2 linked regions of the Actinokineospora alba genome follow. The protein of the gene in region 1 binds, or shares a complex with, the protein of each later gene. Links are inferred from orthologs where the notes say so. Each region holds a gene or a part of one and is shown on either strand. Other genes may lie near its edges.

Evidence for each region.
Region 2: the proteins of C8E96_RS31725 (region 1) and C8E96_RS07660 are in contact, whole or in part, in a solved structure (PDB 8BNU), measured with the Escherichia coli proteins. The link is inferred for Actinokineospora alba from one-to-one orthologs.

What each region holds. Positions count from the first base shown.
Region 1 is NZ_SNXU01000001.1:7,040,915-7,044,847, forward strand. Bases 391-3,351 are described here. They hold C8E96_RS31725 (3-hydroxyacyl-CoA dehydrogenase NAD-binding domain-containing protein), read right to left. Parts: upstream 2,974-3,351; coding sequence 808-2,973; downstream 391-807. Other genes in these bases: C8E96_RS31720 (hypothetical protein), read left to right, coding at 407-757; C8E96_RS31730 (acetyl-CoA C-acetyltransferase), read right to left, coding at 2,993-3,351. Outside these bases: C8E96_RS31715 (AMED_5909 family protein), read left to right, coding at 90-341; more of C8E96_RS31730, read right to left, coding at 3,352-3,933. UniProt on the Escherichia coli protein: Catalyzes the formation of a hydroxyacyl-CoA by addition of water on enoyl-CoA. Also exhibits 3-hydroxyacyl-CoA epimerase and 3-hydroxyacyl-CoA dehydrogenase activities.
Region 2 is NZ_SNXU01000001.1:1,594,409-1,598,213, forward strand. Bases 602-3,573 are described here. They hold C8E96_RS07660 (acetyl-CoA C-acetyltransferase), read left to right. Parts: upstream 602-1,433; coding sequence 1,434-2,714; downstream 2,715-3,573. Other genes in these bases: C8E96_RS07655 (3-oxoacyl-ACP reductase), read right to left, coding at 602-1,343; C8E96_RS07665 (ATP-binding protein), read left to right, coding at 2,838-3,573. Also shown: more of C8E96_RS07655, read right to left, coding at 1-601; more of C8E96_RS07665, read left to right, coding at 3,574-3,805.

The DNA.
Region 1 (3,933 bases):
TGCTCAACGCGGCTTTGCGCCATTTCTGCGCCACTCGCTGCACCCGAGATGCTGTGGTTCACAGTGATCGCCGGCGGTTGAGTCAAGTCATGCCACGTCCGACGTCGCCGAAGACGCTTTCGCAGACCCACGAGCTGGTGATGAGCTTCCGGCCCGCCTACACCGCGCCGCCCGCCGACTGGAAAGCGTTCCGCGAGAAAGCCGCCCGGCTCTACACCGAGATCGCCGACATCGACCGCCACCACCATCATGAGGCGATGGCTTGGGCGAGTTCGGAGCGCGAGAAGGCGGCGGAGATCGGGCGCGCGATGAGGGAGGCGCGGGCCGTCGAAGCAAAATGAGGCGACTTCGGCGGTGTCCTCCGCCGACAATCCACCGCGAACGCCGCCGACCGGAGAGCCGAACCATGAGCCAGGACCGAACGACCACCCTGTGGCGCCCCACGGGCCCGGAGGAGCTCGACCTGCTCCGCCAGGCGGACTGGCGGCGGTGGCCGCCCCGGCTCCCCGAGCAGCCGATCTTCTACCCAGTCCTCAACGAGGACTACGCGATCAAGATCGCAAAGGAGTGGAATGTCCCCCACCACGGCGCCGGCTACGTGACCAGGTTCGAGGTCGACACCGAGTTCCTGACCAGGTATCCCGTTCAGCAGGCAGGCGGCCGAACCATTCTCGAACTCTGGGTTCCCGCCGAGGAGCTCGACGAGTTCAACGACCACATCGTCGGTCCCATCGAACTCATCCACGAGTTCCGATAGGAAAGGGCTGCCCACCGCCGAAGCGGTGGGCAGCCCTCATCACCAGCGACTTACTCGAAGATCTCGCCCTTCTCAGCCTTCTCCACCAGCGAAGCAGGCGGGAGGAACCGGTCCCCGTAACGCTCGGCCAGCTCACGCGAGCGGGCAACGAAGCCAGGGATGCCGCCCGGGTAACCGTTGATGTACTGGATGACACCACCGGTCCAGGGCGGGAACCCGATGCCGAAGATGGACCCGATGTTGGCGTCCGGCACGGTCCGCAGAACTTCCTCGTCGAAGCACTTGACGGTCTCAAGGCCTTCCGCGAAGAGCATGCGCTCCTGCATGTCCTTGAACGGGACCTCCACGGTGCCCGCCGCGAAGGCGTCGGCGAGGCCCGGCCACAGGCCGGTGCGCTTGCCCTCGTCGTCGTACTCGTAGAAGCCCGCGCCCGAGGAGCGGCCCTTGCGGTCGAACTCGTCGATCAGGCGGTCCAGCACGCCCTCCGACGGGTGGACGTCCCACGTGCCGCCCGCGGCCTCGATGGCCGCGCGGGTCTCCTGCCGGATCTTGCGCGGCAAGGTGAACGTGAGCTCGTCGAGCAGCTGCAGCGGCGCGGCCGGGTAGCCCGCCTGCAGGCCCGCCTGCTCGATCGACGACGGCGCGACGCCCTCGCCGACCATCGCGACGGCCTCGTTGATGAAGGTGCCGATCACGCGGCTGGTGAAGAAGCCGCGGCTGTCGTTGACGACGATCGGGGTCTTCTTGATCTGCAGCGTGTAGTCGAAAGCCTTGGCCAGCGCGACATCGCTGGTCTTCTCGCCGACGACGATCTCCACCAGCGGCATCTTGTCGACCGGGGAGAAGAAGTGCAGGCCGATGAAGTCCTCCTGCCGCTTCACCCCCGTCGCCAGGTCGGTGATCGGCAGCGTCGAGGTGTTGGAGCCCAGCAGCGCGTCGGGCGCGACCAGGTCCTCGATCTCGCCGAAGACCTTCTTCTTCAGGTCCGGGGACTCGAAGACGGCCTCCACGACCAGGTCCACACCGGCCACGTCGGCCGGGTCGGCCGTGGGCGTGATGCGGGCCAGGACCTCGTCGGCCTTCTCCTGGGTGAGCTTGCCCCGGGACACGGCCTTGGCGAGGATCTTCTCCGAGTACGCCTTGCCCTTCTGCGCCGACTCAAGGGAAACGTCCTTGAGCACGACCTCGATCCCCGCGCGGGCACTGGAGTACGCGATACCCGCGCCCATCATCCCGGCGCCCAGCACCGCGACCCGGCGAGCCGTGTACTGCGGCTGGCCGTCGGGACGGCTGTTGCCCTTGTTGATGGCCTGCAGGTCGAAGAAGAACGCCTTGGTCATGTTCTTCGCGACCTGGCCGACGACAAGGTCCACAAAGTACTGCGTCTCGATCTTCTGCGCGGTGTCGATGTCGACCTGGCAACCCTCGATCACCGTCGCGAGGATGTTGCGCGGGGCGGGCATCGGCGCACCCTTGAGCTGCTTGCGCAGGTTCGCCGGGAACGCGGGCAGGTTCGCCGCGAACGCCGGGTGCGACGGGGCGCCACCGGGGATCTTGAAGCCCTTGCCGTCCCACGGCTGCTGCGCGGCGGGGTTGGCCTTGATCCACGCCTTCGCGGACGCGATCAGCTCCTCCGGGGTGGACACGGTCTCGTTGACCAAGCCCAGTTCCTTGGCCTTGGCGGGCTTGTGCCGCTGACCCTGCAGCAGCACATTGAGCAGCGCGCTCTGGATGCCGATCAGCCGCGGCACGCGGACACAGCCGCCGCCACCGGGCAGCAGGCCCAGCCCGACCTCGGGCAGGCCGATCTCGCTGCCCTTGACGTCGAGCGCGACCCGGTAGTGCGTGGCCAGCGCGAGTTCCAGGCCACCGCCGAGCGCGGCGCCGTTGATGGCGGCCACGACCGGCTTGCCGAGGGTCTCCAGCCGACGGAAGTCGGCCTTCATGCCGTCGCAGCGCTCGGTGATGGCCTGCGCGTCATCCGGACCGGCCGTGATGAGCATCCGCAGGTCGCCGCCCGCGAAGAAGGTCTTCTTCGCCGAGGTGAGCACGACACCGGTGATGGAGTCCTTTTCGGACACCAGGCGGTCGACGGTCTCGGTGAGCGCCACCCGGAAGGTGTCGTTCATCGTGTTGGCCGACTGGCCCGGGTCGTCCATCGTCAGGGTCACGATGCCGTCGGCGTCGGACTCCCACTTGAACATGTTCTCAGTCATCTGTGTGTTCTCTCCGGGATCAGACGCGCTCGATGATGGTCGCGACGCCCATGCCGCCGCCGATGCACAGGGTGATGAGGGCGCGCCGGGCGCCGCGCCGCTCCAGCTCGTCGACCATGGTGCCGGTGATCATCGCGCCGGTCGCGCCGAGCGGGTGGCCCATGGCGATCGAGCCGCCGTTGACGTTGATCTTCTCGTGCGGGATCTTCAGGTCCTTCATGAACTTGAGGACCACCGCGGCGAAGGCCTCGTTGAGTTCCCACAGGTCGATGTCGTCGGGCGTCAAACCCGCCAGTGCCAACGCCTTCTGCGCGGCCGGGGTCGGGCCGGTCAGCATGATGGTCGGCTCGGCGCCGGTCACCGCGGCGGAGACGACGCGCGCGCGCGGGGTCAGGCCCGCGGCCCGACCGGCTTCCTCGTTGCCGATGAGCACCAGCGCGGCGCCGTCGACGATGCCCGAGGAGTTCGCGGCGGTGTGCACGTGGTTGATCTTCTCGACCCAGTGGTACTTCTGCAGCGCCACCGCGTCGAAGCCGCCCATGTCGCCGATGCCCGCGAACGACGGCCCGAGCTTGCCCAGACCCTCCACAGTGGACTCGGGGCGCATGTGCTCGTCGTGGTCGAGGATCGTCACGCCGTTGCGGTCCTTCACCGGGACCACGGACTTGGCGAAGTAGCCCGCCGACCACGCCGCCGCCGCGCGCTTCTGCGACTCGACGGCGTAGGAGTCGACGTCGTCGCGGCTGAAGCCCTCGATGGTGGCGATGAGGTCGGCACTGATGCCCTGCGGGACGAAGTACGAGTCGTAGTTCGTCTCCGGGTCGTTGAACCAGGCGCCGCCGTCGGAGCCCATCGGCACGCGCGACATCGACTCGACGCCGCCGGCGATCATGAGCTGGTTCCAGCCGGAGCGGACCTTCTCGGCCGCGGTGTTGACCGCTTCGAGGCCGGAGGCGCAGA
Region 2 (3,805 bases), 5.4 Mb from region 1 along the record:
CACGCCCCCAGCAGGCTCTGGCCGCAGACGCGCACGACGTTGCCGTTGACCGCGCCGGAGGCCGGGCTGGCGTACCAGGCGATCGTCTCGGCGACGTCCACCGGCAGGCCACCCTGCTGCATCGAGTTCATCCGGCGACCGGCTTCGCGGATGAACAGCGGCACCGCCGCGGTCATCTGGGTCTCGATGAAGCCCGGCGCGACGGCGTTGATCGTGATGCCCTTGGCGGCGTACTCGTCGGCGTAGGCGTTGACCATGCCGATCACGGCGGCCTTGCTGGTGCCGTAGTTGGTCTGCCCCAGGTTGCCCGCGATACCGGCGATCGAGGACACCCCGATGATGCGTCCACCCTCGCGGAGCACACCCTCGGCGAGCAGCGCCTCGTTGACCTTGAGCTGGCTGGTCAGGTTGACGGCCAGGACCGAGTCCCAGGCGCCTTCCTTCATGTTCGCCAGCGTCTTGTCCCGGGTGATGCCCGCGTTGTGCACCACGATGTCGACGCCGCCGTGGCGGGTCTTCAGGTACTCGATCAGCTTGGCGGGCGCGTCGGCCGCGGTGACGTCGAGCTGGAACGTCGAACCGCCGACCTTGTTGGCGACCTTCGCGAGGTCGCCGCCCTGGGCCGGGATGTCGAGCGCGATGACGTGCGCGCCGTCGCGGGCGAGTACCTCGGCGATAGCCGCGCCGATGCCGCGGGAGGCGCCGGTGACGAGCGCGACCTTGCCCGCGAGCGGGGCGGTCCAGCTCTCCGGCTCGGTGACGGCGCCGCCGTGCGTGCCGATCCGGATGACCTGGCCGTCGACGTAGGCCGACTTGGCCGAGAGCAGGAAGCGCAGGGTCGACTCGACCTTGTCCTCCGCACCGGGCTGGACGTAGACAAGCTGGGCGGTGGCGCCGCGCTTGAGTTCCTTGCCGAGCGAGCGCGTGAAGCCTTCAAGCGAACGCTGGGCGATGATCTCGCCCGCGGCGGTCGCGCTCTCCGGCGGCGTGCCGAGGACGACGATCCGACCCGACGGCGTGATGGAGCGCATCACCGGGTGGAAGAAGTCGTAGAGCGCCCGCAGCTGGGTGGGGTCAGTGATTCCGGTCGCGTCGAAGACGAGTCCGCCGTACTTTTGGGTGTCGCCCCCGGCCGGTGCGGTCAGGACCTCTATACCTGCCGATTTCAACACCGAGCCGATGGCGTCGACCAGTCGTCCGGTGCCCCCGACCAGCGCCGGGCCGGTCAGAGCGGGCTCGCCACTCTTGTACCGGCGCAGCGGCTCGGGGTTCGGCAGTCCGAGACGCTTCACGAGAAGCCGTCCGACGCCGGAAGTGCTGAACTGTTGGTAGCGGTCAGTCATCCGTTTTACGCCTCCCTACTCGCTAGTAAACCTACTCTAGAGTAGGTTATGATGCTACCCGCAGATGTAAACCTGTGCTCAGGAGGAGAGATGGCCCCCACTCGCGTCCGCCGCGTAGCGATTCTCGGCGGGAACCGGATTCCGTTCGCGCGGTCAAACGGGCCCTACGCCAAGGCTTCCAACCAGGACATGTTCACCGCCGCGCTGGACGGGCTCGTCGCCCGGTTCAGCCTGCAGGGTGAGCGGATCGGCGAGGTCGCGGCCGGTGCCGTCCTCAAGCACAGCCGCGACTTCAACCTCGCTCGCGAGTGCGTGCTCGGCAGCAAGCTCTCGCCGGAGACCCCCGCCTACGACATCCAGCAGGCGTGCGGCACCGGTCTCCAGGCAATCATGCAGGTCGCCAACAAGATCGCCCTCGGCCAGATCGACTCGGCCATCGCGGGTGGCGTCGACACCACCAGCGACGCCCCGCTCGCGGTCAACGACGACCTGCGGCACATCCTCATCGCGCTCAACAACGCCAAGACCGTGGGTCAGCGGCTCGCGCTGGCGGCGAAGATCCGGCCGAGCCACTTCATGCCGGAGCGCCCGGAGAACTCCGAGCCGCGCACCGGGCTGTCCATGGGCGGTCACATGGCGATCACCGCCAAGACCTGGGGCATCACCCGCGAGGCGCAGGACGAGCTGGCGGCGTCGAGCCACCAGAAGCTCGCGGCCGCCTACGAGCGGGGCTTCTTCGACGACCTGATCACTCCGTTCCAGGGCCTCTCGCGCGACCAGAACCTGCGCCCGGAGTCGACGGCGGAGAAGCTGGCGAAGCTCAAGCCCGCGTTCGGCGGCGCGGACGGCACCATGACGGCGGGCAACTCCACCCCGCTCACCGACGGCGCGTCCGCGGTGCTGCTGGCCTCGGAGCAGTGGGCCAAGGAGCACAAGCTCCCGGTGCTCGCCTACCTCACCTTCTACGAGACCGCCGCGGTCGACTACGTCAACGGTGACGAGGGCCTGCTCATGGCGCCCGCGTACGCCGTGCCGCGCATGCTGGCCCGCGCGGGCATGACGCTGCAGGACTTCGACTTCTACGAGATCCACGAGGCGTTCGCGTCGCAGGTCCTGGCCACGCTGGCGGCGTGGGAGGACGTGGCGTTCGCCAAGGAGAAGCTGGGGCTGACCGAGCCGCTGGGCTCGATCGACCGGGCGAAGCTCAACGTCAACGGCTCCTCGCTCGCCGCGGGCCACCCGTTCGCCGCGACCGGCGGCCGGATCGTCGCGACCCTGGCCAAGCTGCTGAACGAGAAGGGGTCCGGCAAGGGCCTCATCTCGATCTGCGCGGCCGGCGGCCAGGGCGTCACGGCGATCATCGAGAAGTAGCAGCTCCTCTACGGGTCTCTAGCGAGCTGGCTAGAGACCCGTAGAGGCCCCAACGGTCGACACGCCGTAGGGGATTCTCAGTCAATATCGGGTCGACGCTAGAAACGCCGATACCGTCGGATGATGGACCCGGTCCGCAACCCGTTCGCGCCCGGCGCGGGCCAACGCCCGCCCGAGCTCGCCGGTCGCGAGAAGGAACTCAAGGCGTTCGAGGTGGTCCTCGAACGCGTCGCCCGCGGCCGCCCGGAACGCAGCCTCGTCCTCACCGGCCTGCGCGGCGTGGGGAAGACCGTGCTGCTGGGCGAACTCCGCTCGATGGCCGTCCGCCGCGGCTGGGGCGCGGGCAAGATCGAGGCCCGACCGGACGCCGACCTGCGCCGACCGCTGTCGGCCGCACTGCACCGAGCCGTCCGCGACCTCGCGGTCCGCCACCGGGCCCCCGACCGTGTCGAGTCCGTGCTGGGTGTGTTGAAAGCCTTTGCTTTGAAAGCAAACCCCGACAACGCGAAGCTGCGCGAGCGCTGGCAGCCGGGCATCGACGTCCCGGCCACGCAGGGCCGCGCGGACTCCGGCGACATCGAGATCGACTTGGTGGAGCTGTTCACCGAGGTGGCCGAGCTGGCCCAGGACGTCGGCACCGGTGTGGCGGTGCTGATCGACGAGATGCAGGACATCAACCCCGACGACATCTCCGCCCTGTGCGCGGCCTGCCACGAGCTTTCCCAGTCGGGTGCGCCGCTCGTGGTCGTCGGCGCGGGCCTGCCGCACCTGCCCGCGGTGCTGTCGGCCAGCAAGTCCTACTCCGAGCGGCTGTTCCGGTACGTGCGGATCGATCGCCTCGACCGCACCGACGCGGATCAAGCCGTGCTCGCGCCCGTCGACCGCGAGGACGCCGGGATCACGCCCGAGGCATTGGACGCGCTGTTCGAGCGCTCGGGCGGCTACCCGTACTTCATCCAGGCGTACGGCAAAGCGGCATGGGACGCGGCGCCCGACGACCCGATCACGGTCGAGGACGTCGCCGTGGCGGCACCGGAAGCGGAGGCGGAGCTGGCGGTCGGCTTCTTCGGCTCCCGCTACGAACGCGCGAC